DNA from 4 places in the Micrococcus sp. IITD107 genome. Region 2 is predicted to be linked to each of the others. Evidence: riboswitches for the same ligand, from Rfam matches in the RefSeq annotation. Region 2 holds a riboswitch; each other region holds the start of a gene.
What was found. A riboswitch is a leader RNA that binds a small molecule or an ion and turns the genes downstream of it on or off. The one in region 2 is predicted to bind S-adenosylmethionine.
Positions count from the first base shown of each region.

Region 1 (8,437 bases), on a different contig from region 2:
GGGACCGGCCGTGACGCCCTGCGGTTCGACGACTCCTGGGTGGATGTGGAGTACATGGCGGCGCTGGCCACCGATCCTGCGTGGTCCGTGTCCAGACCGTGACCTTTCCCACCCTCAGTGCGTCCGTGCCTCGACCTAGCATGGAGGGGCATCATTCGATTCGCCGTCAGGCTGCTGCGTCAGGATCACCGCGTGCCCCAGAACGACCTTCCCCAGTCCCCCACTCCTGCTCCGCGCCAGCAGGCCCCCGTGCGTGCCCGGCGGACCGGGCAGACGGTGATGATCACGGGCGCCACCTCCGGGATCGGCGCCGAGTTCGCCCGGCAGCTGGCCGGACAAGGCCATGACCTGGTGATCGTCTCGCGCCACCGGGAGCTGCTGGCCGGGAAGGTGCAGGCGCTGGAGGCCCAGTACGGAGTCAGCGTGGAGGCCATCACCGCGGACCTCTCCACGCAGGAGGGCATCCAGTGGACGGCCGACCGCCTCACGCAGGCCGACCGGCCTGTCAGCATGCTGATCAACAATGCCGGCTCCGGCCTGGCCACGGACTTCCACGCCTCGGACCTGCAGGACGAGCTGGCCATGATGCGGCTGCTGATCGAGGCGCCGCTGGCCCTCTCGCACGCCGCCATCAACGCCTTCCTGTCCCGCGGGGGCGGACGCGTGCTGAACGTGGCCTCGGTGGCCGGACTGATCCCGGACGGCTCCTACGGGGCGGCCAAGGCGTGGGCGGTGAGCTTCAGCCGGTGGGCCAATGTGCGCTACCGCGCGGACGGCGTCACGGTGACCGCGCTGTGCCCGGGACTGGTGCGCACCGAATTCCATCAGCGCGCCGGGATCAAGACCGCCTCGCACCCCAAGTGGATGTGGATGGACGTGGATGATGTGGTCCGCGAGGGACTCACCGCCGCCGCCCAGGGGCAGAGCGTCTGCATCCCCTCGCGCCGTTACCGCTCCCTGATGCGCGCCGCCCGGTTCAGCCCGGACGCCGTGCTCGAGTGGTTCTCCCGGCACGAGGCCAAAGAGATGAAGGACTCGAAGGCATCCAAGGACCCTCAGGCGTCCACCGTGTCCACGGTGAGCGCGCAGCAGTCCGCCCCCGCTCGCCCTGCCGATCGCACCGGAGAGAAGTCCCGCTCATGACCATCCTCGTCGCCTACGCCCCGTTCGAGGAGAGCCGGGCCGCCCTGGATGAGGCCATCCGTCTGGCCCACCTCTCCCACGAGGACCTGGTGGTGGTCAATGCCACGCCCGGCGGAGACCACAAGCACGACGCCGCGGTGGACGAGGCCGAGGCCGAGCGCCTGCAGCAGGTGCTGGACGCCTCCGGACTGCGCACGGAGTTCCGTCAGTTCGCCCGCGGCCGTTCCACGGTGGAGGAGATCCGGGACGTGGCCGCCGAACTGGACCCGTCCCTGGTGGTGGTCGGCATCCGCCGCCGCGGCTCCTTCGGCAAGTTCCTGATGGGATCGGTCACCGACGACGTCCTCAAGGAGATCGACCAGCCGGTGCTCTGCGTCAAGGAGCCGCTGAAAGGCGCCCGCAGGGACTGACCCCGCCGCGGTCGGCCCGGCGCCTCCGCGAGTCAGCGCGTCAGCCGGCTCGGCCCTCGGACTCCGGCTGATGCTCCGGCCTGGCCTGCACCGGCAGCTGCCCGGTGTCCTTGCGGTCCTGCCGCTCCTGCCGCTCCTTGCGCTCCTGGTAGGCCGCCTCGCCCGGCCCGGCGAACTCCCGGTTGCGCTCCACGGCGGTGATGGATCCGGTGAACATCGAGGAGTCCTCGCTCACCTGCGCCAACGGGGAGGTCTGCGTGATCGGCCCGGGCACGGTGTCCCCGGTCCGGTCGGGACGGGTTCCGGCTCCGGCCTGTCCCGACGACGTCCCCTCACCGGGCGCGCTCGGCTGCGGCTGCTGCGAATCCTCACCGGGTGCAGCTCCCGTCCTGCCCTGCCCGCCCTGGCCGTGGGCCTGCCCGCGGGCCAGCCCGGGGACGGCCTCGAGCATCCGCTGGGCGTAGATGCCCTCCGGGTGGTCAGCGCGCAGGAAGGTCACGAAGTCCTCGCGGACCAGGCAGCGCAGGTCCCAGAGGTCACCGGAGTTGCGGGCCGAGACCACCGCGCGGATCTGGACCATGCCGCCCACGGCGTCGGTGATCTGCATGGAGCACTCGCGCCCGTCCCAGAGCTCCGTGGACTCCACCAGGGCCCGCAGCCGTTCCCGCATGGCGTCCAGGGGCACATTCCAGTCCACGTCCATCAGCACGGTCCCGGACAGCGCTGAGCCGGTGCGCGTCCAGTTCTCGAACGGGGTGGTGGTGAAGTGGCTGGAGGGGTAGATCATCCGGCGGCCGTCCCAGATCTTGACCACCACCGAGGACAGGGTGATCTCCTCGATCGTGCCGAAGGTGTCCTCCATGTCCACCACATCGCCCACGCGGATGGCGTCGGTGAAGGCCAGCTGCACGCCGGCGAAGACGTTGGTCAGGGTGGACTGCACGGCCAGGCCGGCCACCACGGAGAGCACACCGGCTGAGGCCAGCAGGCCGGCGCCGACCGCCCGCACGGAGGGGATGGCCAGCAGGATGGCGGCCACCGCGATCACGATGATCACCGCGTTGAGGATCCGCCGCAGCAGCATGGTCTGGGTGCGGATCTTGCGGTCCCGGCGGTCGTCCACTCCGGCCGCCTGGTACTTGACCAGCAGCCGTTCCTCCACGATCCGCACCACGCGCAGGGCCAGCCACCCCAGGGCAGCCACCACCCCGGCCAACAGCAGGAACCGCACAGCGTCGAACCAGGGCTCACCCTCGGCCGTCAGTCCCAGGGCCACCCGGGCGGCCAGCAGCGCCAGGGCCGTCATCACGGGGATCCGCACCCGCCGGATCTGCTGGCGCAGTTCGGGCCGGCGGCGCAGCACCACGTTGAGCACCAGGGCCACCACGGCCACCAGGGCGATGGCCGCGGCCACCCCGATCAGCATGTTGACCAGGATCCCCAGCACGGGGCCCATCGCCTCCACGGTGCCCTCAGCGGACTCCTGCACCGGGTCAGGGACGGCCTCCTCCACGGGACCGGTGGGATCGGGCCCGGGTTCGGCGAGGGCCACCGGGGCCAGGAGGGACTGAACAGGTGGGGTCAGCAGGGGCATGACCCCAGTCTGACACCGTTCACTCACCGCTCCCTGGACAGGTGGAGAATGGAGACTGAGTCACTCTCACCCGTCTCAGCACCGTCTCCGGAAGGACCCCATGCTCTCCCTCACCGATCTGCGCGGCCAGGACGTCGATCCCCTCTCCGTGCTGCCCCGGGCCGAACTGGATGTGAGCTCCGCGGTGGAGACCGTCCGCCCGATCCTGGACCAGGTCCGTGACGGCGGCGTCCAGGCGGTGCTGGACCTGGGAGAGCGTTTCGACGGTGTCCGCCCTCCCTCCCTGCGGGTGCCGGCTGAGGCGCTGGAGCGTGCGCTGGAGCAGCTGGACCCCACGGTCCGTGCGGCCTTGGAGGAGTCCATCAGCCGTGCCCGCCGCGTGCACAGCGCCCAGATGCCGGAGGACTCCACGGTCGAGCTGGGCGAGGGGGCCGTCGTCGTGAACCGCTGGGTGCCGGTGAACCGGGTGGGTCTCTATGTCCCCGGAGGCCGCGCCGTGTACCCCTCCTCGGTGGTGATGAATGTGGTGCCGGCCCAGGCCGCTGGTGTGGCCTCGCTGGCGGTGGCCTCACCCCCGCAGGCCGAGCACGGCGGGCTGCCGCACCCGGTCATCCTGGCCGCCTGTGCCCTGCTGGGTGTGGACGAGGTGTACGCGGCCGGCGGCGCCCAGGCGGTGGCCATGTTCGCGTACGGCGTGAGGGACGACGACGGCACGCAGGTCTGCGCCCCGGTGGACCTGGTGACAGGTCCGGGCAATGTGTATGTGGCCGCGGCCAAGAGGGCGCTGCTGGGGACCATCGGGATCGACGCCGAGGCCGGGCCCACGGAGATCGCCGTGCTGGCTGATGCCACCGCGGACGCCGCCTGGGTGGCCGCGGACCTGATCAGCCAGGCTGAGCACGACCCCCTGGCCGCCTCCGTGCTGATCACCACCTCCCCGGAGCTGGCGGCGGACGTGGTCCGGCAGATCGAGCAGCAGGTGCCCGGCGCGGCCCAGGAGGAGCGGATCCGCCAGGCCCTGGGTGGGGAGCAGTCCGGGATCCTGGTGGTCTCGGACCTGGACACCGCGATCACCGTGGCGGACGCCTACGCCGCCGAGCACCTGGAGGTGCACACCGAGAACGCCGCTGAGGTGGCGGACCGGATCTCCAACGCCGGCGCGGTGTTCGTGGGCGGGCACTCCCCCGTCCCGCTGGGCGACTACTCCTCCGGGTCCAACCACGTGCTGCCCACCGGCGGCTCAGCACGGTTCTCCTCCGGACTGAACACGGTGACGTTCCTGCGCCTGCAGCAGCAGATCCGCTATGCGGAGACCGGACTGAAGGAGCTCGCGGACAACATCTCCGCCCTGGCCGACTCCGAGGGCCTGCCCGCCCACGGCGCGGCCGTGCGGCTGCGGTTCAGCTGAGTGTGACGTTCTGTGGCGTGAAGGCGGCCCCCGTTTCCGGCACCGCGTTCCGGCATGTGGACGGGGCTTTGACCTGCCCCGGGCCGCTGTCCTAGCGTCATACCCAGAATCACGAGTCCCCGCCGATGCAGCCCTGGCTGGCGGGACGGCAACCCTCTCACGCAGTAGTGGGGTGCTCCAGGTGATGATTCGGTCGCTCGGACCACCCCGGGTGACAAGTACAGCGTCACTGAGTCCAGCGGTCCCGTCCGGGCCGCCGGACAGCCCGGACGGGACCGCTCAGCTGAGCAGAATCGCCCTGGCACAGCCGCGCACGTTCAGGAAGGCCTGACCATGACCGCCTTGGCCACTCACGAGTCCACCGCACTGGAGACGGACACCGTCCTCTGCACCGACCTCTCCGCGCTCTCCCTGCGCAACGCGTTCTCCCATTTCCCCTCCGGCGTTGCCGCCCTGGCCGGCTATGCCGACGGCGTCAAGGAGGGGCTCGTGGCCTCCTCCTTCACCGTGGGCGTCTCCCTCGACCCGCCGCTGGTCTCCTTCGCCGTCCAGAACTCCTCCCGCACCTGGCCTCGGCTGCGCCGCGCCGAACGGATCGGCGTCTCCGTGCTGGCCGAGGGGCATGACCAGGTCTGCCGCCAGATGGCCAGCAAGGACGGAGACCGGTTCGCCGGACTCGGCCTGCAGGTCACCGAGGACGGCGCCGTGCTGCTGGAGGGGGCCGCCCTCTGGCTGGAGACCTCCGTCTACGCCGAGCTGCCGGCCGGGGACCACCAGATGGTGCTGCTGCAGGTCCACGGCGTCTCGGACCAGTCCGGCGAGCACGAGCCGCTGGTGTTCCACCGCTCGGCCTTCCGCAACCTGCGCACGGCCGAAGGCAACCAGTGACGAATCAGTAGGACGTCCTGCATCTTTCCCAGCGACCTCCCAGCTGGCTCCAGGCCCACTCCCACACCCGACTCCTACAGTGGTGACTACCTCATCAAGGTGCGAGTGATGACATAGAGGCCCCGGGCCCGGCGAGAATGCGTTCCCCTCACGCAGCCGGCCCGGGGTCTCTCACTGTCTGCCGCCAGGGCACCGAGACACCTGTGCCTGGCCGCTGACTACGATGTCGGAGATGACTCCTCCACCTCCTGCTTCCAGAACCCCGTCCGGCCCCGTCCGCCTGGACGCCTGGCTGTGGGGCGTGCGCATGTACAAGACACGCTCTGCCGCCACCGCCGCGGTCCGTGCCGGCCACGTCCGAGTCAACGGCGCCCCGGTCAAGGCCGCACAGTCTGTGACGGTGGGAGACACCATCCGCCTGCGCCAACCCGGCCGGGAACGGATCCTGGAGGTGACCGGACTGCTCTCCAAACGGGTGGGAGCACCGGAGGCGGTCCGGCACTACATCGACCACTCACCACCGCCTGTCCCCCGGGAGATGATGGCCGTCCCGGTGCGGGAGCGCGGGGCGGGGCGTCCCACCAAACGCGACCGTCGGCAGATGGATCGGTTGCGCGGACGGGACTCCGAACCACCCCTGTGAGAGCAGACGGGTGAACTCTGGGCGAACTCCGTGTCTGCTCTTTTCGGACGGTGTCCAATCACTGAGGAAGCCAGTACCATCGATCTCGAAGTTGTAGTAGCTGTCCGTCTTGAAGCGGTCCACCAGCCGGCCCCCCGGGCCTGTCGGAGTCGTGCAAGCGGTGCAACACATCGCTTCATCCCGCCGGAACACCGGTGGGCGACACCGAATGAAAGGGGCCATCATGGCTACCGGTACCGTCAAGTGGTTCAACGCTGAGAAGGGCTACGGCTTCATCTCTCCGGACGACAACTCCGCTGACATCTTCGTGCACTTCTCCGCCATCGAGGGCTCCGGCTTCAAGGAGCTGCAGGAGGACCAGAAGGTCGAGTTCGAGTCGCAGCAGGGCCCCAAGGGCCTGCAGGCCGCCTCGGTCCGCCCTCTCTGATCTGACTCGACCGCCCGGCTCGCTCTGAGCCGGCACCGGCACACCACGGCCGCTCACCCACCCGGGTGAGCGGCCGTCGTCGTAGTATCCCTGTCCGCCAGAGCACATTAGGGTGGATCCATGGAATTCAGGTATCTCGGCAACAGCGGACTGAAGATCTCAGAGATCATCTACGGCAACTGGCTCACCCACGCCTCCCAGGTGGAGAACGAGATCGCCCACCAGTGCGTGGCCACCGCCCTGGAGCAGGGCATCACCACCTTCGACACGGCGGACACCTACGCCAACACCCAGGCCGAAGTGGTGCTGGGCGAGGCCTTGAAGGGGCAGCGCCGCGAGTCCCTGGAGGTGTTCACCAAGGTCTACTTCCCCACCGGCCCCAAGGGCCCCAATGACACGGGGCTGTCCCGCAAGCACATCATGGAGTCGATCAACGGCTCGCTGCAGCGCCTGCAGATGGACTACGTGGACCTCTACCAGGCCCACCGCTATGACGTGGAGACCCCGCTGGAGGAGACCATGCAGGCCTTCGCCGATGTGGTGCGTGCCGGCAAGGCCCTGTACATCGGCGTCTCCGAATGGCCGGCGGACAAGATCCGGGAGGCCCATGGGATGGCCCGGCAGCTGGGCATCCAGCTGATCTCGAACCAGCCCCAGTACTCCATGCTCTGGCGGGTGATCGAGCCCGAGGTGGTGCCGACCTGTGAGGACCTGGGCGTCTCCCAGATCGTGTGGTCGCCCATGGCCGAAGGCGTGCTGACCGGCAAGTACCTGCCCGGCCAGGAGCCGCCGGCCGGATCCCGCGCCACCGACGAGAAGGGCGGCGGGAAGAAGATGATCGCCGGCTGGATGCGCGACGAGGTCCTCACCGCCGTGCAGAAGCTCAAGCCCGTGGCGGACAACGTGGGCTGCACCATGGGTCAGCTGGCCATCGCCTGGGTGCTGAAGAACCCCAATGTGGCCGGCGCGCTGGTGGGCGCCTCGCGTCCGGAGCAGCTGGTCGAGAACGTCAAGGCCTCCGGCCTGTACCTGGACGACTCGACCATGGCGGCCGTGGATGCCGCCGTGGGCCACATCGTCACCGACGATCCGAGCAAGGTGGCCGTGCCGGAGGGGCGTCTGACCTGAGGCCCTGGTCACATTCGCTCACATGAGACCTTGCCGAGACGCCAGATCACAGTAAGATAACTCTTACGCCGGTGCTGTCCGTTCCGCTGGACGGAGCGGGCAGCACGGGGCCAACCCTGCAGAGGGACTCCGGCTGATCAGGGGGAGATCATGCCACGCGTCGACTCGACCGTGTCACCCAGCCCCAGCCGAGCGAGCGCGATTCGAGCGCAGTCATCCCCCAGGACCTCTCCTCGCCGCACCGCCTCCGCCCTGACCGGTGCCGCCCTGCTCTGCTCCGCCCTGGTCACCGGCGCCCTCCCGGCCGCGGCCGACACCCTGCCTGAGCCCTCCCCCTCACCGTCCGAGAGCATCACCCCCACCACGGCCCCGCCCCTGGTGAGCTGCCCGGGTCTGCTGGTGATCAGCGGCCGCACCGAATCCGCGCGAGTGGAGGTCGGCGACGCCTCAGTGACCATCACCGCCGGACGCTCCACCGCCGGCGGACAGGTGAGCGTGTCCGGGCTGACCGTCACCTACACCGCCCCCACCGACTACGCCGGAGAGGATTACATCCCGGTCACGGCCACTGACACAGAGGGCACCACGAGCAGCTGCGAGATCACGGTCAAGGTCGAGGCGGCCCCCACCCCCACACCGGAGCCGGAACCGGAGCCGACCGTCTCTCCCACGCCGGAGCCCCCCACTCCCGCCCCTGCTCCGAGCACCACTCCGGCGCCCACGTCCGCACCGCCGTCCACCGGCACGCCGTCCTCCCCGGCACCGGCGCCCACCACCACGTCTGCGCCCACCCCCA
Region 1 is NZ_JBHFFN010000004.1:94,619-103,055, forward strand. Features, by position in the region: gene ACEXHE_RS08740 (GNAT family N-acetyltransferase) at 1-102, shown strand, start outside; gene ACEXHE_RS08745 (SDR family NAD(P)-dependent oxidoreductase) at 193-1,143, shown strand; gene ACEXHE_RS08750 (universal stress protein) at 1,140-1,553, shown strand; gene ACEXHE_RS08755 (mechanosensitive ion channel family protein) at 1,594-3,147, opposite strand; gene hisD (histidinol dehydrogenase) at 3,248-4,555, shown strand; SAM riboswitch class IV at 4,663-4,782, shown strand; gene ACEXHE_RS08765 (flavin reductase family protein) at 4,889-5,443, shown strand; gene ACEXHE_RS08770 (RNA-binding S4 domain-containing protein) at 5,676-6,086, shown strand; gene ACEXHE_RS08775 (cold-shock protein) at 6,310-6,513, shown strand; gene ACEXHE_RS08780 (aldo/keto reductase family protein) at 6,634-7,641, shown strand; gene ACEXHE_RS08785 (Ig-like domain-containing protein) at 7,813-8,437, shown strand, end outside.
Region 1: another riboswitch for S-adenosylmethionine. It lies ahead of ACEXHE_RS08765 (flavin reductase family protein); the one in region 2 lies ahead of ACEXHE_RS12715 (acyl-CoA dehydrogenase family protein).

Region 2 (8,437 bases):
GCTGGACGCGCCAGAAGTCCCCGCGAGCGGTGTGGTCATCGGCCACGATCACGTCCAGGACCTCGAGCAGATCGGCCATGCTGCGGGTGTGGGGGACCACCACGTCCATGGTGGGCACCAACGGCCAGTTCCCCCGCACCGAGATGACACCCCGGGAGGGGGTGTAGGCGCACAGTGCGTTGCACGAGGCCGGAGCCCGCCCGGAGGACCAGGTCTCCTCGCCCAGCCCGAACGCGGCGAAGCTGGCGGCCGTGGCCGTGCCCGAGCCGTTGGAGGACCCGGAGGCGAAGGCGCTGGTGAGGAACTCGGGGTTGTACGGACTCTCCGCCCGGCCGTACAGGCCACGCTGCATGCCTCCATTGGCCATCGGCGGCATGTTCGTCAGCCCGATCAGCACGGCCCCGGCGTCACGCAACCGCTCGATGGTGAAGGCATCCTGGTGGGCGACCAGCTCACCGAACGCCGGCGAACCAGCCGCCGCAGTCAGTCCGCGGGCCAGGAACGAGTCCTTGGCGGTGTACGGGATCCCGTCCAGGGGGCCCAGGGTCTGACCAGCGGCGCGGCGCGCGTCCGATGCCTCGGCTTCGGCCTCGGCTTCGGGATTGTCCACGACCACCGAGTTCAGCGGGACCCCGCCGTCGGCCGCGTGGGTGGACCCTGCGACCTGGCGGTCGAAGCGCTGGATGCGCTCGCGGTAGGCGCGCACCAGCTCGAGGCTCGTGGTCCGTCCGGACTCCAGGGCCGCCCTCAGCTCGGCGATGCTGGCCTCCGTCACGTCCATCATGCGCTCTCTCCGGTCGCCTCGAGTGCCTGCAGGGGCGCGGGCTGCTGCTGGGTGATGCAGTGGATGCCGCCGCCGAAGGCGAAGATGTCCCGGGCATCCACCAGTTCGATCTGACGCCCCGGGTAGGCTTCGGCCAGGATCGCTGCGGCCTGCTGGTCCGCAGGATCGTCGAAGGCGCAGAGCACCACCACGCCATTGCCCACGTAGTGGTTGATGTAGGAGTAGTCCACCCAGCCCTCCTCGTCCCGCAGGACCGCGGGGGCGGGGACCAGAGTGACCTGCAGGGGGCGCCCGGCGGCGTCCACGGCGCTCTCCAGCACCTCGCGTAGCTGCCGGGACACCTCATGGTCGGGATGTACCGGGTCCTGCTGGCTGTGCAGCAGGACGTGTCCCGGGGAGGCGAAGGTGGCCACGATGTCCACGTGCCCCCGGGTGCCGAAGCCGTCGTAGTCGCGGGTCAGCCCGCGGGGCAGCCAGATCGCCCGGGACGTGCCGAGGCGGGCATGGATCTCCTGTTCCACGGACTCGCGGGTGGCTCCAGGATTGCGATCGGGGTCCAGTTGCACGGTGTCGGTCAGCAGGACCGTGCCCTGGCCGTCCACATGGAATCCGCCGCCCTCGTTCACCAGATCGGAGGAGAGCGCGGGGACACCGGCCTGGCTCGCCACGAGCCGGCCCAGCTGGGCGTCCAGGTCCCAGGACGCCCAGGACTGGGCGCCCCAGCCGTTGAACACCCAGTCCACAGCGGCGAGACCGCCCTCTGCGTTGTGGACGAACGACGGTCCGGCATCGCGCATCCAGGCGTCGTTCAGCGGCGCGGTCAGGACCTGAATGCCCTCTCCGAGTCGTTCACGTGCGTCCTGCGCGTCGTCGGGATGGGCTACTACGCGGACCGGCTCGTAGCGGGCAATGGTGCGGGCCACACGGGTCCAGGCCGTCCGGGCGCGCTCCAGGGTCTTGGACCCGGCCGGGCCGAAGGTGTCGTTGGGGGTGGGGTAGGACATCCAGGTCAGCTCATGCGGGCCCCATTCCGGGGGCATGACGGTGCCGGCGTGCGCTGGAGTGGTGGTCTCGGTCATCGGATGCTCCGTCTCAGGTGTCGGGGAGGGAAGGGCTCCTTCCCGCCGTCCTCCGCTGGCCGCGGATGGAGTATGACGCACATCATACTCCTAAAATGAACGACGATCATTTTATCCGTCGGTCACCCGCGGTCGCAGGTCTCCCCGCTCGAGTCCGCGTGGAGTGGCTCACTCTGGTCCGCCTGCGTACCGTGAAGGAGTCCGATCTGCTGACTGCCCGGTACCGCCTGGGCTGTCCCGTCCGCCGAGGTGCACCGTGAACCAGTCCCAGCCGCCGACTGCTTCTGACTCCAATTCCGTCAGCTCCCTGGCGCCGAACGTCCCTGCCGATCTGGCACGGGACGTGATCGAGTTCCGTCGGCAGCTGCACGGACACCCTGAGCTGGACCTGGATCTGCCCCGCACCCAGGCGGCTGTGCTGGAACGGCTCGCCCGCCTGCAGCAGCAGCTGGGCGATGACCCGCGCACCGGCCAGCCCGTGCTGGAGGTGACCGTGGGCCGGGAGCTGAGCTCCGTCGTCGTGGTCCTGCGGGGAGGCGCCCCCGTGCCGGAGGGGACCCGCCGGCCCGTGGTGCTGCTGCGCGGGGACATGGACGCGCTGCCGGTGACCGAGGAGACCGGGCTGGACTATGCGCCCGAGGTGCCCGGGACCATGCACGCCTGCGGACACGACCTGCACACCGCCGGGCTCTACGGCGCGCTGGCCTGGCTGGGACAGCGCCGGGAGGAGCTGGTGGCCGATGTGGTGGGCATGTTCCAGCCGGGGGAGGAGACCGATGGCGGCGCGAAGCGGATGATCGAGGAGGGGCTGCTCGAGGCCGCCGGGCAGCCCGTGGACACCGCCTACGCGATCCACGTGTACTCCGCCAAGTACCCGCACGGCATGCTGGTCAGCCGCCCCGGTCCCATCCAGGCCGGCTGTGATGACCTGATCGTCACGGTGCAGGGCAACGGCGGGCACGGCTCGGTGCCGCACCTGGCCCAGGACCCGGTTCCGGTGGCGGCCGAGATGGTGATGGCGCTGCAGTCGCTGGTGACCCGGCAGTTCGACGCGTTCGACCCCGTGGTGGCCACCGTGGGTCACCTGACCGCGGGGACGGCGGCGAACATCATCCCGGACACCGCCACCCTGGGGATCACCCTGCGCACGTTCTCGGCGGAGTCGCGGGAGCGGCTGATCCCGGCGGTGGAGCGGATGGCCCACGGGATCGCCGCCGCCCACGGGATGACTGCGGACGTGCGGCCTGACTGCGAGTTCCCGGTCACCGTGAACGACCCCGCCGCGGTGGAGTTCGCCCGCGAGGTGATCGAGGACCTGTACGGGCCGGAGTCCTACCTGGACCTTCCGGAGGCCGAGCCGGGCAGCGAGGACTTCTCCGAGGTGCTCCAGCGCGTGCCCGGGGCCTACATCCTGCTGGGTGCGGTGCCGGAGGGGCAGGACCCGGAGACGGCCGAGAGCAACCACTCACCCCGGGCCGTGTTCGACGACGCTGTGCTGCCCCGCGCCGTGGAGGTGCTGGCCGAACTGGCCCTGCGCACCCCCGCCGTGCAGGACCCGGACCAGGCCGCCGGGACAGACGCCTGATCAGTCCCGGCTCACGGTGAACGTGGCCACCCCGTGGGCCACCGGATCTCCGTCCTGGGTGGAGACTTCTTCCTCCACCATCACCAGCTTCCCGCCGCGCTTGCGCACCTCGGCAGTGGCCGTCAGGGTGTCTCCGACCCGGCCAGGGTTCAGGTAGGTGACGGCGAGCTGGGCGGTGGCGGTCTTCTCGCTCTCCTCCAGCCCGTCCCGCACAGCCTCGCCCATGGCGGCGTCCAGCAGCGTGGCGACCAGCCCTCCCTGGACACCCCCGTCTGCGTCACACGACGCCATGTGACGGCGCTCTCCGTCCCGTGCCGCCTAGTCTGACCGCATCACCATCCAGAGCGGCTGAGAGACCTGGCTCCGTGACGCCGCAGCAACCCGTGGGGCCTCCCCGACGGGTGCTACCGCCAGGACCGATGGAGACCCGGTCCCGCATCGCCCGGCCTTGAGCCGCGTCGGCGGGCACCGCGATTCGTCGGTGTGACCGAGAGGACCGCCGCATGTGCACCGCCTACACCGCCCTGTCCGCCCGCTTCCAGCCGCTCTTCGACCAGATCGCGGCCGGATCGCTGGAACGGGACCTGGAGCGCCGGTTGCCGTTCGAGGAGGTGCGGATGCTGGACGAGGCCGGGTTCGGAGCCCTCCGCGTCCCCGTGGCCCAGGGCGGGGCGGGTGCGAGCATCGAGGACTTCATCCGCCTGCTGATCGACCTGGCTGAGGCGGATTCGAACATCGCCCACCTGTACCGCTCCCACGCCGGCTTCGTGGAGTCCCTCCGCTTCCTTCCCGACGACGTCCAGGCCACCTGGTATGCACGGGTCCTGGCCGGTGTCACGGTGGGGAACGCGTCCACCGAGAAGGGCGGGAACCGTCTGGGGACGCTCAACACAGTGCTGCGGCCCACCGAGGACGGGTGGACGCTGAACGGCCGGAAGTTCTACGCCACCGGCTCGATCTTCTCCGACTACACCCGGGTCTCCGCGGCGGTGCAGGACGCAGACGGGACGGTGCAGCCCGGACGCCGGTTCGCCCTGGTGCCCACCGATGCGGACGGCGTCACCCTGGAGGACGACTGGGACGGGTTCGGGCAGAAGCTGACCGGCACCGGCACCGCCGTGTTCGATCAGGTCCAGCTCCCGGAGGACGCCGTGCTGGGCCGCACCGTGGGGACCCCGGAGGCCATTCATGAGGCAGGGTTCTTCCAGCTGGTGCTGCTGGCGGTGCTGGCCGGGATCGCCCGGGCGGCCCGCCGGGACGCCGCCGCTACGGTGGCCGGCCGGGCGCGCACGTTCAACACCGGCTCCGGCTTGCCGTTCCGGGAGGATCCGCTCATCCAGGAGGCCACCGGCCGGATCGCGGCCTCGGCCTTCTCCGCCGAGGCCACGGTGCTGCACGCGGCCCGTGCCTTCGACGACGCCCTGGCGGCGGCCGCCGCCACCGGAGCTGACCGCTTCGGCCACCAGGGTGAGGTGCCCCGGGAGCTGCATCTGGCGGAGGTCGCCGTAGAGCACGCCCAGGTGACCGTGCCGGAGCTGGCCCTGCGTGCGGCCCAGGACCTGTTCCTGACGGTGGGCGCCTCGGCCACTTCCACGTCCAAGGGGCTGGACCGCCACTGGCGCAACGCCCAGACGGTGGCCACCCACAACCCGATCGCCTTCCGCGCCCGGGCCCTGGGGGACTACTGGATCAACGGCACCCTGCCGGAGGGGCTGAACGCCATCGGTGACGCAGCCCCCTCCCCGGCGGCGGGGGCGGTCAGCCCCGGCCGGTGAAGTTCGGCTTGCGCTTCTCCTGGAAGGCGGCGAACCCCTCGGAGTAGTCGGCGGTGCCGCAGAGGTCGCCCTGGGTCCGGTTCTCCTTCTCCACCGAGTCCCACAGGCCCATCCGCTCGTCGCGGACCTGGGCCACCAGGGCGCGAGAGGCCAGGAACGCCTGCGTGGCGCCCTGGGCCGCGGCGGCGGCCTTGGTCCGGGTGAACTCCAGCAGCTCATCGGCCGGAACGGACCGGGAGAACAGCCCGGAGCGCACAGCCTCGTCGCCGCTCATCAGCTCCGCGGTGTAGATCAGGTCCAGGGTGCGGTGGGCGCCCAGCCGTTCGGTGAACAGCGCGTGCCCGCCGGAGTCCAGGGTGGCGCCCAGGTTGGCGAACGGGGAGCCGATCTTGGCGGTGTCTGCCACGTAGACCACGTCGGTGGCGATGGCCAGGCCCAGGCCCACGCCCAGGCAGGCACCCTGCACGGCGGCGAAGGTCGGTGCCGGGAAGTCGGCCATCTGCCGCAGCACGGGGGTGACCTTCTGCGCCAGGTAGTCGTAGGCGTCGTCCGTGGCGGGGGTGACGTTGGAGATGTCCCGGCCGGCGCAGAACCCGCGGCCCTCGCCGCGCAGCAGCAGCGCCCGCACGGAGCCCTCCTGGGCCTTCGCCGCGGCCTCGGTGTAGGCGGCGGCGAGGTCGGCCAGGGCCTGCTCGTCCAGCGAGTTCATCTTTTGCGGGGCGTTCAGGGTCACCTCGGCCACGGAGTCCGCCGGGCCGGTGTAGGTCAGCTCGATCATGGGATCAGTCCCTTCAGGAGAGGATCAGGCGTCGAAGTCGACGACCAGTTCCTTGGAGGTCGGGCGGGTCTGGCAGGTCAGCACGTAGCCGCGCTCCACCTCGTCCTTCTCCAGGGCGTAGTTCTCCTCCATCTCGAACTCACCCTTGACCACCTTGGCCCGGCAGGTGCCGCACACGCCGCCGGCGCAGGCGAACGGGGTGTCCGGGCGCACGCGCAGGGCGGCGTTGAGCACCGTCTCGTGGGCGGAGACCGGGGACTCGATCGAGGAGGAGAGCCCGTCCAGACGGAACTCGATGGTGTAGTTCTCACCGGAAGGGTCGGCCACCACGGCACGGCCCTGCTGGCCCTGCGGGCGATCGGGCTGACCGGTGGTGAACAGCTCGAAGCGGATCTTGTCCTCCGGGACGCCGCGCTTGGCCAGGGTGTCCCGGCACATCTGCACCAGCTCGAACGGGCCGCACAGGAACCATTCGTCGGCCTCGGTCACCCGCACCACATGGTTCAGCAGCTCGTCCAGCTTGTCCTGGTCGATCCGCCCGGACATCAGGGGGCTGATCCGCTGCTCGCGGGAGAGCACGTGGTGCACGGCCAGACGCGAGGGGTACTTGTCCTTCAGATCGCCCAGGTCCTCGGAGAACATCACGTCCATCGCGGAGCGGTTGGCGTAGACCAGGTCGAAGGTGGAGGTGTTCGAGGCGCGCAGCACGGCCTTGGCGATCGACATGATCGGGGTGATGCCCGAGCCGGCGGCGAAGGCGACCAGGTGGACGTTGGCCTTGCCAGCCACCTCCTTCTCAGCCAGCTTCTCGGCGTCGTTCATGGAGGTCACATTGACCTTGGAGGTGAACGCGCCCTGCGGGTTCATCACCTCCATGCGGTCTCCGGCCTTGAGGTTCTCGTTGGCCCAGGTGGAGAACAGCCCGCCCAGGTCCTTCTTGATGGCCACACGGATCTCACCGGGCTTCGGGTCGGTGCAGATCGAGTAGGACCGGCGCACCTCCTGGCCGTCGATCTGGGCGCGCAGCGCCACGTACTGGCCGGGCACGTAGTCGTAGTCGTCCTGCAGCTGCTCGGGGATGGCGAAGGCCACCTCCACGGAGTCGGCGGTCAGGCGCCGGACCTCGGCGACCTCGAGCTCGTTGAACGTGGCACGGCGGCGGCCGGTGGTCTCTGTGGTCTCAGTCATCAGTGCACCTTGAAGTAGTCGAAGGGTTCCAGGCAGTCCTGGCAGGTGTACAGCGCCTTGCAGGCAGTGGAGCCGAACCGGGTCAGCTCCTGGGTCTTGAGCGAATGGCAGCGCGGGCACTTCACGGCCAGCCCCATCCGCACCGGTCCGGCCGCGGCCTTCCCGGTGGGCGGAGCGATCCCGTACTCGTTGAGCTTGCGCTTGCCGTCCTCGGTCATCCAGTCGGTGGTCCAGGCCGGCTGCAGCACCAGCTCCACCTCCACCTGGTCCCAGCCCTCGGCCTTCAGAGCGGAGCTCACATCATCGGTGATGGTCTCCATGGCCGGGCAGCCGGAATAGGTGGGGGTGATCACGACGACGGCCCGGTCGCCTTCCACGCGGGCGTCCCGCAGGATGCCCAGGTCGGCGATCGAGAGCACGGGGATCTCCGGGTCGTTCACCCGGGCCGCGGCGTCCCAGACGCGAGCGGCATCCGGGTCCTGCGGGCGCAGCTCGTGGTGGGGGACCTCAGCGTCCGGCGAGCCGGACGCCTCCGGTGCGGGGCCGTCGTCGGGAAGGCCTTGCGACCGGCGCAGCTGGGCGGTGCGCCGGTCCATCTCCTGGGCGCCCAGGATCTGCTCGGTGATGTCACCCAGGACCTCGCGGGAGTCCCGGACGGGGCGGGGGCTGGAGCTCATGGTGGTCATCTCACTGGATCAGGGCGCTCAGGGGATGTGGACAGGACAGGTCAGGTCAGAACGGGACAGCTCACCACGTGGCGCCGGGATGCTGGCGCGCGAGCACCTGCATCTCGGTGAGGATGTGACCGCGGTGCTCGGAGAACTCGCCCGAACGGTCACCGCCCCAGGCGCCGTCCACGGCGGGCACGCGCAGCTCGGCCTCGGCCAGGATCGCCTCGATCCGGCGGTCGAAGTCCTCACGCAGGGAGGAGGGCAGCACGGCGATCCCCTGCTCGGCCAGGCGGGTGAGCAGCTCGTCGTCGGCGAAGAGCTCGTCAACATAGGGCCACATGTAGAACAGGGCCTTCTCCATGCGGCGGTGGGACTCCTCAGTGCCCTTGCCCAGACGCAGGGTCCACTGGGAGGCGTGGTCCTGGTGGTACTGGATCTCCTTGAGCGCCTTGTCCGCGATGGCGGCCAGGGTCTCGTCCTTCGACTCCATCAGACGGCGGTACAGCTCGTACTGGTAGTAGGAGAAGATCAGCTGCTTGACGATCGTCTGGGCGAAGTCGCCGTTCTCCTGCTCCAC
Region 2 is NZ_JBHFFN010000009.1:58,906-67,342, forward strand. Features, by position in the region: gene ACEXHE_RS12695 (amidase) at 1-784, opposite strand, end outside; gene ACEXHE_RS12700 (agmatine/peptidylarginine deiminase) at 781-1,863, opposite strand; gene ACEXHE_RS12705 (M20 family metallopeptidase) at 2,120-3,448, shown strand; gene ACEXHE_RS12710 (PaaI family thioesterase) at 3,449-3,739, opposite strand; SAM riboswitch class I at 3,781-3,874, shown strand; gene ACEXHE_RS12715 (acyl-CoA dehydrogenase family protein) at 3,952-5,223, shown strand; gene ACEXHE_RS12720 (enoyl-CoA hydratase/isomerase family protein) at 5,207-6,001, opposite strand; gene paaE (1,2-phenylacetyl-CoA epoxidase subunit PaaE) at 6,026-7,189, opposite strand; gene paaD (1,2-phenylacetyl-CoA epoxidase subunit PaaD) at 7,189-7,785, opposite strand; gene paaC (1,2-phenylacetyl-CoA epoxidase subunit PaaC) at 7,937-8,437, opposite strand, start outside.

Region 3 (8,437 bases), on a different contig from region 2:
CTTCCGAACAGTCCGCCGGGCACCTGCCCGGCCAGCTGGGGCGAGCCCTGCCTGCTCCGTCCGCACGCGCCGTGGGCTGGGAGATCGGGATCGTGCTGGCCCTGTCCCTGGGACGTTCGGGCGTCTACGCGATCGTGGACCTGATCGAGAAGATAACCCGTGCACCGCTCCGGGACCAGGTCACCACGCTCAACCCGCCCCTGGCTCCCCGGCCCCTGTTCGATCTGACCTATCAGCTGCTGGGCATCGGCTTCGCCCTGGTCCCGGTCCTGCTGGTCTTCCACCTGCTCTGGATCCACGGGCGCAACCCCTTCCGGACCTTCGGACTGGACCTGCGCCGGCCCGCACGCGATCTTGGCTGGGGCGCCCTGCTGTTCCTGGCCATGGGGCTGGGCACGCTGCTGGTCTATGCGGTGGGGCGCTCGGCAGGTGTGACCACCGCCGTGGTGGGCAGTGCCATGAACGAGCACTGGTGGACCACGCCGGTGCTGATCCTCTCCGCCCTGCGCCACTCCCTGCTGGAGGAGGTGATCGTGGTGGCCTGGCTGATCGACCGCCTGTCCTACCTGCAGCGGCTGCGCTCAGGCGTTCACTCGGCGGGCACCTCCGGTGCCTTCTGGCCGGTGAACCCGTGGGCCGTCGTCGTGATCTCCTCGTTGGTGCGCGCCAGCTACCACCTGTATCAAGGTCTGGGCCCGGGGATCGGCAACCTGGTCATGGGGCTGGTCTTCGCCGTCTTCTACCTGAAGTACCGCAGGGTGATGCCGCTCGTGGTGGCCCACCTGCTGTTAGACGTGGCCGGGTTCGTCGGATACCCGCTGCTGGCACAGCTGGGCTGGTTCGGCACCTGAGCTGGCACCGGACCGGCAGGGACTCAAAGGGTGATGGTGCCCTTCGGCGTCTCGAAGCTCACGGACATGATGCCCGGGGTACCGGAGGGGGCCACGAACTCGATGTCCAGGTCCTCGACGAGCTGATCGGAGTTCTCCAGGCCCAGCCAGGAGCGGACCCGATCGCGGGAGCCGCCGATGGTCACGGTCTTCAGGGCGGCCTCTGCGGGGGCCGCCAAGGAGGGATGCAGGTCCTCAGTGCCCTCATCCCACTTGATGATGAAGGGGACCTGGGGATCGGCGATCAGGCCCTTGATGCCGATCTGCTGCCAGGTCAGCTCGCGGCCGTCCGGGAACTTGCGGTTGCCCGGCACGGCGTTGCGCTCCAGGCGCTGCTCGAACGGGGAGAGGTCGTCCACGGCGACGACCCAACCCAGCCAGCCGCCGCCCATCTCCGAGCGGGCACGCACGGCCTGGCCGAACGCCGCCTTCTCCGAAGCGGGGTGGTCCAGCACCTCCACGACCTCCAGGTACTGGCGGTTGGCCAGGGGGAAGATCGCATTGCGGGTGCCGAAGCGGGGGTGGATGCCGCCCTTGACGCGTTCGATGCCCAGGGCATCGGCCACTCGGGCGACGGTGTCCGTCAGGCCTTCCGGTCCGGCGGCGTACGAGACGTGGTCCAGGCGCATCATGTGTTCATCGTCCCACTTTCAGGGGGAGGCGACGACTTAGGGTCACCTAACTTTGCGAGCTGCGTCACAGTGTGTCGCATGGGCTCCACGGGGTGATCCGGACCGGGTGGATCTGGCACACTGAGGGCAGGTCATGAGTGTCAGCGTCAAGCCCCGGCTCGCTGGCCGGCAACCCTCCAACTCGCGGTGGGGTGCCCCGGGTGAGGACCAGGCAGGCACCACAACGGTGCAGGCAAGCGCGGGCCCACGCCCTGGCTGCCGGTGAGCCGCTCCACAGCGCGCTCCGGGTGATCCTCGGACGCGGACTGATCCAGGGGCGGTGACCGCAGCTGGCGGACAGGCCCTGAGAGATCAGGAGTCACCATGACGCAGGAGCACACCCCCGAGCAGCAGGCTGCAGAGACTGCAGAGACCGCGCAGACTGCAGGGCCCGAGAGCTGGGGCTTCGAGACCCGTCAGGTCCACGCTGGCGCGCACGCCGACCCCACCACTGGGGCCACGGCGCTGCCGATCTTCCAGACCACCTCCTTCGACTTCCCCTCCGCCCAGACCGCGGCGGACCGCTTCGCCCTGCAGGACCTGGGGCCGATCTACACCCGGATCGGCAATCCCACCACCGGCGCAGTGGAGGACAAGATCGCCGCACTCGAGGGTGGAGTCGGCGCCCTGCTGCTCGCCTCCGGCCAGTCCGCCACCACCTTCGCCGTGCTCAACGTGGCCGGTGCGGGTGATCATGTGGTGGCCTCGGCCTCCCTGTACGGAGGCACCCAGAACCTGTTCAAGCACACGCTGGCCAAGATCGGGATCAGCACCACGTTCATCCAGGACCCGGACGACCTGGACGAGTGGCGCGGCGCCGTCCAGGAGAACACCAAGCTGCTCTTCGGTGAGGTGCTGGGCAACCCCCGTGGAGACGTGCTGGACATCGCCGGCGTGGCTCAGGTGGCCCACGAGGCCGGGGTGCCGCTGGCCGTGGACTCCACGCTGACCACGCCCTACCTGGTGCGCCCGTTCGAGCACGGCGCGGACATCGTGGTCCATTCGGCCACCAAGTACCTCGGAGGACACGCCGCTGCCATGGGCGGGGTGCTGGTGGACGGCGGCAGCTTCGACTACGCCCAGCACCCGGACCGGTTCCCCGGGTTCAACCAGCCCGACGAGTCCTACAATGGGCTGGTCTTCGCCCGGGACCTGGGCGTGGGCAGCGCCTTCGGGGCGAACCTGTCCTTCATCCTCAAGGCCCGCGTGCAGCTGCTGCGCGACTACGGCAGCACCATCAGCCCCTTCAACGCCTTCCTGATCAACCTCGGTCTGGAGACGCTGAGCCTGCGCATGGAACGGCATGTGACCAACGCCCAGCGCGTGGCCCAGTACCTGGAGGACCACGCCCAGGCCAGCGGGGTGACCTACCCGGGGCTGGCCTCCAGCCGCTGGCACGAGCGGGCCCAGACCTACCTGCCGAACGGGACCGGGGCGGTGCTGTCCTTCGAGATCGAGGGGGGCCGCGAGGCCGGTGCGCGGTTCGTGGACGCGCTGACCCTGCACCACCATGTGGCCAATGTGGGCGATGTCCGCTCCCTGGTCATCCACCCGGCCTCCACCACTCATTCCCAGCTGACCGAGGCCGAACAGCGCGCCGCCGGAGTCACCCCCGGGCTGGTCCGGCTCTCGGTGGGCCTGGAGAGCATCCAGGACATCCTGGCCGACCTGGACCGTGGGTTCGCCGCGGCGGGTTCCGGGGCCGGAGCCTGAGGAACGGGAGCGCCATGACGGACACCCTGACGCACAGCACGCCCGTGAAGGACGGCCCGCCCGTGCCGGAGAGCGCCCTGCGCACGCACAGCATCGGCCCCTTCGAGTTCGAGACCGGCGGACGGCTGCCGAACGTGGAGATCGCCTACGAGACCTGGGGCACCCTGAACACGGACCGCTCCAACGCGGTGCTGATCCTGCACGCCCTCACCGGGTCCACTCATGTGGCGGCCACCGCGGCGGATCCGGAGCCGGGGTGGTGGGAAGGACTCGTCGGTCCGGGTCGCCCCCTGGACACGGACAAGTGGTTCGTCCTGGCCCCCAACATGCTGGGCGGATGCTACGGGACCACCGGGCCGTCGTCGTTGGATCTGGAGGGGACCCCCTGGGGCTCCCGCTTCCCCTTCACCACCATCCGTGACTCGGTGCGCGCGGAGGCCCTGCTGGCTGATGCGCTGGGCATCCAGAGGTTCCACGCCGTCGTCGGGGGATCCATGGGCGGAGCCCGGGCGTTGGAATGGGCCGCCACGTTCCCGGACCGGGTGGCCGGAGTGGCGGTGATCGCCTGCGGTGCGCACTCCACCGCGGAGCAGATCGCCTTCGCCCAGTCCCAGACCGCGGCCATTCGCCTGGATCCGCACTTCGCCGGCGGGGACTACTACGCAGGCCCGGTGCCGGAGGGCGGCCTGGGCATCGCTCGGCGGATCGCGCACATCACCTACCGCTCCGAGGCCGAGCTGCAGGTCCGGTTCGGGCGGGAGCACCAGCCCGGTGAGGACCCCTTCGGTCACCCCGTGGCCCGCGGCGGGCGCTACCAGGTGGAGTCCTACCTGGACCACCAGGCCGGCAAGCTGGCGCGGCGGTTCGACGCCAACAGCTACCTGGTGCTCACCGAGGCCCTGATGAGTCACGACGTCGGCCGGGGACGTGGCGGGGAGAGCGCGGCGCTCGCTGCGGTCACCGCGCGGGCCTTCGTGGCCGCCGTGGACTCAGACCGGCTGTACTGGCCCGAGCAGTCCCAGGACCTCGCCCGGCGGCTGGGCCACGCGGCCGGGGCCGACGGGGACGCGGGCGTCCCGGTCCACCTGATCGACTCCGCGATCGGACACGACGGATTCCTCACCGACCTGGAGCAGATCTACCCAGAACTGGTGCAGACGCTGCAGCTGTAGGGGTCCCACGGTCCGGGGCTCCTGGAGTGATCAGTCTCCGTCCGGTCCTGCGCCCAGCGGCATGGACTCACCGAAGTTCGCCTCGACCAGATCGATGATGGGCCCGGCCTCAGGCCGCTTGGCAGACCGGCCGTCCCCGGAGGACTGGCCGCGCAGGCGGCGCAGCACCCAGGGACCCAGGTGCTCGCGGGCCCAGCGGGCATCCTCGGCCCGTGCCTGACGCCAGGTGCGGGGTTCGGGCGCCGTGGGCTCGGCCGGATCCAGCCCATGGGGGACGTTCAGGGTGTCCAGCACCATGCGGGCGATCGTGTGGTGGCCGATGCTGGAGAAGTGCAGACGGTCCGCGTCCCACATCTCCGGGCGGGTCAACTCACGCAGCGCCCACATGTCCGCCACCACGGCGTCATGCCGGCGGGCGACCACCCTGATGTTCTCGTTGAAGATCGCCACCTTGCCGCGGATCTTGCCGACCACGGGGGTGTCACGGATGTCCGCCCCGTTGAACAGGACGATGGTGGCACCGGTCTCGGTCAGGCGGCCGACCAGCTCGTCGAGCTTCTCGGCGGTGCGGTCCGGGTCGCCACTGGGGCGGATGACGTCATTGCCGCCGGCGCACAGCGAGATCAGGTCCGGGTTCAGGGCGATCGCCGGCTCAGCCTGGTCGGCGGCGATCTGGTCGATCAGCTTGCCGCGCACCGCGAGGTTCGCATACGCGAACTGGCGCTGCTCCGGGGTGGCGCCGGCCGTCGTCGGGACCTGCCGTGCCAGCTCCTGGGCCACCCGGTCCGCCCAGCCGCGGTGATAGCCGGGGTGGCGAGGATCCGGGTCACCGATGCCCTCGGTGAAGGAGTCGCCCAGGGCCACATAGCGGCGCCACGGGTGGGGTCCCTGGTCAGCGTGATCGGCGGTGAGGGCGGGCTGCGGGGGCTGTTCAGACTGTGGCACGGAATACCACCCTAGCTGAGGCGGCGGGGAGGGACCGGACCGTCCCCGGTGTCCGGGCCGGCAACGGGTGATCACTCAGTAGGCTGGTGTGCATGACGTCGAGCACTGCATCACATCGCGAGCCCACCGTCCGCTGGTCACGCCCTGAGGAGGAGCGCGAGGGCAGTCACCTGCTGGTGATGCTGCACGGACTGGGCGCTGATGAGAATGATCTGTTCGGGATCGTCCCTGAGCTGCCGTCCAAGTTCACCGTCGCCTCTGTGCGGGCGCCCATGGCACTGGACTACGGCGGATACACCTGGTTCCCGGTGACGCAGACCCTGATGGCGGATCCGCTGCAGGTGCGGGCGTCGATCGAAGACCTTCGGGCGTGGGTGTTGGACCAGGCGCCCAAGTTCTCCAGCGTCTCGCTCCTGGGGTTCTCCATGGGCATGTCCATGGCGACCTCGCTGATGCGTCTGGACCCCACCGCCTACGCCTGCACCGTGGGGCTGTCAGGATTCGCCATCGACCCCGATGCGGGCCTGGAGCCGGCACAGCGGGGGACCGGTCCGCTGGCAGGGTTCTTCGATGACGCAGCTGTGGCCCGGGCCCAGCCAAAGATGTTCTGGGGCCGTGACCAGGAGGACCCGGTGATCTCCCCTGAGAAGATCGAGTACACGCACGCCTGGGTGACCCAGCATATGGACCTGACCAAGGTGCTCTACGCAGGCATCGGCCACGGGATCGGGCCGCAGGAGCTGCGGCACGTCGGTGAGTACCTGGACTACATGGTCAGGTGATGACCGGCCGGTCAGGCCACGCCGGTCACTGCTGCAGGGCAGAGACGATCTTGAACGCCTCGCCGGAGTAGTCCACCACGTCACCGTGGCGCAGCTGATGTCCGCGGCGCATCTCCGGGGTGCCGTTCACGTGGACCAGGCCGGCGTCGATCACCGCCCGGGCGTCCGCTCCGTCCTCCACCAGATTGGCCAGTTTCAGGGCCTGGCCCAGCTTGATGGACTCATCGCGGATCTGCAGCGGTGCCGGATGAGAGGTTGGATTGGCCGGGGCGTGATGTTCCATGTCCCCATTCTTCACCTTTCGAGCGCAAATGCCAGGCATGCCGGGGCCGGAGAGCTCCTCGGGCCCGGCGTCAGGCGGTCCGTCCTGGCCAGGACAGTGCGGTCCCTGCATCCCCCTAGAATGGTCCGGGCCGGAGCGACTCCGGCCGCTGTACTGAACCCCACCACGCGCCAGTGCGCAGGCCGCCGCCAGCGGCCCTGTACCAGACACGGATGTGATGCCCTCATGGCCCCCAAGTCCACTCTCGACTCCGTCATCTCCCTCGCCAAGCGGCGCGGCTTCGTCTACCAGGCCGGTGAGATCTACGGCGGTTCGCGGTCCGCGTGGGACTACGGGCCCCTGGGGGTGGAGCTGAAGGAGAACATCAAGGCCGAGTGGTGGAAGACCTTCGTGCGCGGCCGCGAGGACATGGTCGGACTGGACTCCTCCATCATTCTGCCCCGCGCCGTGTGGCAGGCCTCGGGCCACGTGGACACCTTCACGGACCCGCTCGTGGAGTGCACCTCCTGCCACAAGCGCCACCGCCAGGACCACCTGCAGGAGGCGTTCGAGGCCAAGAAGGGCCGTGCCTCGGAGTCCATGGACGAGATCGTCTGCCCGGACTGCGGCACCCGCGGCCAGTGGACCGAGCCCCAGACCTTCTCCGGCCTGATGAAGACCTTCCTGGGCCCCGTGGACAACGAGGAGGGCCTGCACTACCTGCGCCCGGAGACCGCACAGGGCATCTTCGTGAACTTCCTGAACGTGGTGAACTCCGCCCGCCGCAAGCCCCCGTTCGGCATCGGCCAGATCGGCAAGGCGTTCCGCAACGAGATCACCCCGGGCAACTTCATCTTCCGCACCCGTGAGTTCGAGCAGATGGAGATCGAGTACTTCACCCACCCGGACCAGGCCGTGGCCTCCTACGAGGAGTGGGTCGAGGCCTGCTGGAACTGGTTCGTGGACCTGGGGATCGATCCGGACCACATGCGCCGCTTCGACGTGCCGGACGGCGAGCGTGCCCACTACTCGGCCGCCACCATCGACATCGAGTACCGCTTCGGCTTCCAAGGTACGGAGTGGGGCGAACTGATGGGCATCGCCAACCGCACCGACTTCGACCTCTCCAACCACACCGAGGCCTCCGGCACGAAGATGCAGTACTTCGATCAGGGCACCGGGGAGCGCTACACCCCGTACGTGATCGAGCCCTCCTTCGGCCTGACCCGCTCCATGATGGCCTTCCTGGTGGACGCCTACGAGGAGGACGAGGCTCCCAACTCCAAGGGCGGCGTGGACGTGCGCACCGTGCTGAAGCTGGACCCGCGCCTGGCCCCGGTCAAGGCCGCCGTGCTGCCGCTCTCCCGCAAGGAGGAGCTGGTGCCCACCGCCAAGAACCTGGCCGCGGAGCTGCGCGGACTGTGGAACATCGACTATGACGACGCCGGGGCCATCGGCCGCCGCTACCGCCGGCAGGACGAGATCGGCACGCCGTACTGCATCACCGTGGACTTCGACTCCCTCGAGGACCACGCGGTCACCATCCGCGAGCGGGACACCATGTCCCAGGAGCGCGTCTCCCTGGACCAGGTCCGCACCTACCTGCTGGAGCGCCTGGTCAAGTGAGTGCCACCGTCCCGGCCGGAATCACCCTGCGTCCCTGGCAGGAGGGCGATGACCTGCGGCTGCTGGAGATCTGGGGCGACCCGGACACGCCGCAGCAGCACCAGGACCGCACCCTGCTGCGCGAGTCATTGGACCCGCGCCTGGCCGCGGAGGTCTGCGCGGACCCCGACGACGGCTCCGTCACCTCGGTGACCGCCTCACCTGCCACGTCCGGTCAGGGATGGTCGGTATGCCTGGTGGCCGAGGACGACGGCGTCGCCGTGGCCGCCGGCACGGTGGCCACCTCGACGGTGCACCCGCAGCGACTCTGGCTCTACGTGGAGACCGCCCGGGAACAGCGGGGCCGGGGGATCGGCACGGCAGTGGTGACGGCCCT
Region 3 is NZ_JBHFFN010000001.1:1,428-9,864, forward strand. Features, by position in the region: gene ACEXHE_RS00010 (CPBP family intramembrane glutamic endopeptidase) at 24-851, shown strand; gene ACEXHE_RS00015 (VOC family protein) at 875-1,522, opposite strand; SAM riboswitch class IV at 1,652-1,767, shown strand; gene ACEXHE_RS00020 (PLP-dependent transferase) at 1,886-3,274, shown strand; gene ACEXHE_RS00025 (homoserine O-acetyltransferase) at 3,289-4,446, shown strand; gene ACEXHE_RS00030 (SGNH/GDSL hydrolase family protein) at 4,477-5,391, opposite strand; gene ACEXHE_RS00035 (alpha/beta hydrolase) at 5,484-6,173, shown strand; gene ACEXHE_RS00040 (RNA-binding S4 domain-containing protein) at 6,199-6,456, opposite strand; gene ACEXHE_RS00045 (glycine--tRNA ligase) at 6,682-8,061, shown strand; gene ACEXHE_RS00050 (GNAT family N-acetyltransferase) at 8,058-8,437, shown strand, end outside.
Region 3: another riboswitch for S-adenosylmethionine. It lies ahead of ACEXHE_RS00020 (PLP-dependent transferase); the one in region 2 lies ahead of ACEXHE_RS12715 (acyl-CoA dehydrogenase family protein).

Region 4 (4,560 bases), on a different contig from region 2:
CATACCAGAAGTATGACCGTTCGAGCGAGGGGCGCTCAAGGTCTGGGCCTCACTGCGCGGATGCGCACGGCACAGCAACGGGCGTGAACTCGCCCTGCTCCTGCCGGAATGCGTCACGCCTGCGACTTTGCGTACCGACTGCCGGTACGACAAGTCGCAGAGGTGACGCAGAACGCCGGGGCAGCGTCCAGACGGCCACGGCACCCCCACAACGAGGCCGGCCCAGCACCTGCCCAGCGTGGTGCTGGGAGGTGCTGGGCCGTCGTCGGGAAGCCGGCGGAGCCGGGTCCGGAGCTGCGGGCGTGCCTGCCGGATCAGAAGGCCGGGGTCACGTCACCGTTGGGCCAGGTCTCCTCGATGTAGTCCTTGACCTCCGGGGAGTGGAGCAGCTCGTCGAGCTTCTCGATGGCCGGGGTCTTCTCGCCCGCGCGCCAGGCCAGGAAGTTGGCGTAGGGGTTGTTCTCCACCGACTCCACGATCACGGCGTCATCCGTGCTCATCCCGGCCTGCAGGATGAAGTTGCCGTTGATGATGGCCAGGTCGATCTGCGGGTCCTGGACGATCTGGACCAGGATCTCGGGCTGGTTCTCCTCGAACTTCAGGCCCTTGGGGTTCTGCTCGTCGGTCAGGGACAGGGCGGCGGAGTCCTCTTCGATCCCGGAGAGCAGCCCGGCGGTCTCGAGCATCTTCAGGGCGCGGGGCTGGTTGCCCGGGTCATTGGTGATGGCGATGGTGGCGCCGTCCGGGATGGACTCGGGGGAGTCGTGCTTCTCCGAGAACCCGGCGTAGGGCTCGATGTGCACCCCGGCGCCGTGCTCGAACTCGTAGCCCTTCTCCTTGACCTGGGCGTTGAAGAACGGCTCGTGCATGTAGTAGTTCGCGTCCGTGGAGCCCTCATCCAGGGAGATGTTGGGCAGCTGGTAGTCGTCGAACTCCTCGATCTCCAGGTCGATCCCGGCGTCCTCGGCCAGGTTCTCGTCCACGAACTCCAGCACGCGGGCGTGCGGGACCGGGTTGGCGCCGACCTTGACCACGGTGCGGTTGGCCGGGTCCAGGGTGGCGTCAGCGGACGGGGCGGTGTCCCCGCCACCGGCGCCGCAGGCGGCCAGTGCGCCGGCCAGGGTCAGTCCGCCCAGGCCCAGCAGCAGGCGGCGGTTCAGGGGAGTGCGGGGGGTGTTCAGATTCGACTGGTTCGACATGGTCTTGGCCTTTCGTGCCGAGGGTGCGGAGGGGTACAGGAAGGTCAGAGGTATAGGACGTTCAGGGTGTGCAGGAGGTCAGGACGTGCGGCCGGGGCCGTGCCCGTCAGCGGTGGTCCACGCGGCGGATGATCAGGTCGCCGATCCACTGGATCAGCTGGACCAGCAGGACGATGATCACGATGATCACCAGCATCACGCCGGGGTCCCAGCGCTGGTAGCCGTAGTTGTAGGCCAGTCGGCCCAGGCCGCCGCCGCCGATCAGACCGGCCATGGCCGAGTAGCCCACCAGGGTGACCAGCGTGGTGGTCACCGAGGCGACCAGGCCCGGCATGGCCTCCGGGAGCATGACCTTGCGGATGATCTGACCGCGCGTGGAACCCATCACCCGGGCGGCGTCCACCGTCCCTGAGGGCACCTCCCGCAGCGAGGTCTCCACCAGACGCGCGAAGAACGGCACGGTGGCGATCGTCAGAGACACGCAGGCGGCGATCGGCCCGATGGCCGTGCCCACCAGCCACTGCGTGAACGGGATCAGCGCGAGCATCAGGATGGCGTACGGGATGGAGCGGGTAATGTTCACGACCACCGCGGAGAGCAGCGCGTTCAGCCAGCGCACGGGGCGCAGTCCCGCGGGGGAGGTGACGTGCAGGACCACGCCCAGGGCGCCGCCGATCAGCACGGTCAGCACTCCGGAGATCGCCACCATCTGCAGGGTCTCCACCAGTGCCTCGGGCAGCGCGTTGGTGGTGACGGGGTTCTCGATCAGTTCGGTCAACCAGTTCACTGGGCACCTCCGAGGGTCTGGGCGGTGTCCTGGGCGGCCTCCAGCTGGGTGCGTGTGCGCACCTGGGCCCGGAAGTCCCACTCCTTCAGGAAGTCCACGACGACGGCCGCATCAGCGGGTGCTTCGGCACCGGCAGGTCTGGGGCCGGGATCCGGCAGGGAGAGCAGATAGTGGGAGAAGCGCTCCCCGGCCAGGTCCTCGATGGACCCGGCGACCACCCGGACGGGCTGGTCGAAGCGGTTCTCGATCAGGCTGGCCACCGGGATGCCGGCGCTCTCACCGCGGCCGAGCACCTCCACGAGGGTGCCCTCGGTGTCCAGGGCGGACTCGGGCAGGGGCAGCAGCGCCGCGGAGAGCCGGTGGTCCAAGCGGGAGGCCACATCGGCCAGGGGACCGCCCTCCACGATCCGTCCAGCCTCCAGCAGGGAGACGGAGTCGCAGAGGCGCTTGACCACGTGCATCTCATGGGTGATGACCAGCACGGTCAGCCCCAGGCGGGAGGAGAGGCCCCGGATCAGCTCCAGGATCCCGTCCGTGGTGGCCGGGTCCAGGGCAGAGGTGGGCTCATCGCACAGCAGGATGTCCGGCTCGGTGGCCAGGGCCCGGGCGATGCCCACGCGCTGACGCTGGCCGCCGGAGAGCTGGGCGGGGTAGGAGTTCTCGAAGCCCTCCAGGCCCACCAGGCTCAGCAGCTCCTGGGCGCGGGCCCGGCGTGCGGTCTTGTCCTTGCCGGTGACCTCCAGCGGGTAGGCCACGTTGTCCAGGGCGGTGCGGGAGGAGAGCAGATTGGCGTGCTGGAAGACCATGCCGATCCGCCGGCGGGCCTTCAGCAGGTCCCGGTCGCTGACGGAAGCGAGGTCAGCACCGTTGATGGACACGCTGCCCTCGGTGGGCCGGTCCAGCAGGGTCAGGCAGCGCACCAGGGTGGACTTGCCGGCGCCGGAGTGCCCGATGATCCCGTGCACGTCACCGGCGGGGACCTCCAGGTCCACGCCGTCCAAGGCGGTGATGGTGCGCGAGCCCTGGGGGTAGAGCTTGCGCAGTCCCCGGATGGAGATCATCGGCGCCGCAGTCGCGGCAGAGCCGGGCGGGGTGTTTCGGGCAACGTCAGACACAGTGGAAACTCCTTCCATCGTTCCTGGCGGTAGCACCTGCGCCGGCCCCTGTGGGGGTGCGTGGTTGCTGCGGCGTCCTCGATCCAGGTCTCTCAGCCGCTCTTGATGGGATGCGGTCCGCTGGGCGTGGACCGGTGGGTCTCACGCCGGCAACGTGCCGCGTCGAGTCAGTCTAGCGGCCGAGGGGCCCGCTCATGCGCACTGTGTCCTCTACGTCACAACGCACGCTGGACGGGCCACTCACCTTTGACCACGGCGGCGGGGTCCTTGCGGCGCAGGTACTCCTGGAAGCTGGCCGACTGCTCGGCCTTCCACCGGATCTGCTCTTCATGCAGCTGCTCGAGGGCCACCCGGACCTGCGGGTAGCGCCGGGCCAGGGCATCAGCCACCCCGACGGCGGCCAGCGAGTCAGCCGCGGAGGTATGGGCATCCAGCAGGGGCACCCCGTAATGGGCGCTGACGTCCGTCAGGGTCCGCTTGCCCTTGCGGAAACGGTCCACCTGCTTGTCGATCACATACGGATCCACCACCGGGACAGGGGAGAGCGGGGGCAAGCCATGACGGACCAGCTCCCGGTCCATCACCGTGAAGTCGTAGACGGCGTTGAACGCAATCACCGGGATGCCGGTGGTGAACATGTCCCGCAGGGTCTCACCGATCTCGGCTACCGCCACCGGGGCGGGCATGCCCTCGGCCTGGGCCTTCTCCGTGGTGACCCCGTGCACGGCAGCGGCCTCGGCGGGGATCGGCACTCCCGGGTCCACCAGCCACTCATAGGAGGCGGCCGGCTGACCCGTGGGGTCCACGAGCACCAGGGAGGCGGTCACGATCCGCGCGGTGTGCGGGTCACGCCCCGTGGTCTCCAGATCGAAACCGGCACGCAATCGCTCATGCCAGGGGCCGTCGTCGTGCCCAGGGGGAACGGTGGCGGGCGCGGCGGGCTCAGGGGCGGCAGGCTGTTCGAAGCTCACCTGGCCCACGCTACCGGCAGGGACGGACATCGTGACGTCACCCACAGGGGGATGTGCACGCCTACCCTGGACGGATGCGCCCGTTGAGCATCGAGCCCGGCCCCGGGATCCCCGGGGGAGCTGTGGTGCCCGCGGCCGAGCTCACGGAGCAGTTCGCGCGCTCGTCCGGACCCGGCGGGCAGGGCGTGAACACCACGGACAGCAAGGTCCAGCTCTTCCTGGACCTGGCCACCACCACGGCGTTCACCGAGGCCCAGCGCCAGCGGGTGCTGCGGAACCTGGAGCATCGGCTGGCCGGCACGGTCCTGATGGTGGAGGCCTCCGAGCAGCGCGCCCAGGTGCGGAACCGGACCGCCGCCCGCCAACGGATGGCCGAGCTGTTGCGTGAGGCCCTGGCCCCACCACCCCCGGCGCGGCGGGCCACCCGTCCCACCCGGGGATCGGTGCGGCGCCGACTGGCGGCCAAGCAGCGCCGCTCCGAGATCAAG
Region 4 is NZ_JBHFFN010000002.1:501,615-506,174, forward strand. Features, by position in the region: gene ACEXHE_RS06690 (hypothetical protein) at 1-3, opposite strand, end outside; gene ACEXHE_RS06695 (MetQ/NlpA family ABC transporter substrate-binding protein) at 315-1,199, opposite strand; gene ACEXHE_RS06700 (methionine ABC transporter permease) at 1,306-1,986, opposite strand; gene ACEXHE_RS06705 (methionine ABC transporter ATP-binding protein) at 1,983-3,047, opposite strand; SAM riboswitch class I at 3,113-3,213, opposite strand; gene ACEXHE_RS06710 (3'-5' exonuclease) at 3,317-4,072, opposite strand; gene arfB (alternative ribosome rescue aminoacyl-tRNA hydrolase ArfB) at 4,147-4,560, shown strand, end outside.
Region 4: another riboswitch for S-adenosylmethionine. It lies ahead of ACEXHE_RS06705 (methionine ABC transporter ATP-binding protein); the one in region 2 lies ahead of ACEXHE_RS12715 (acyl-CoA dehydrogenase family protein).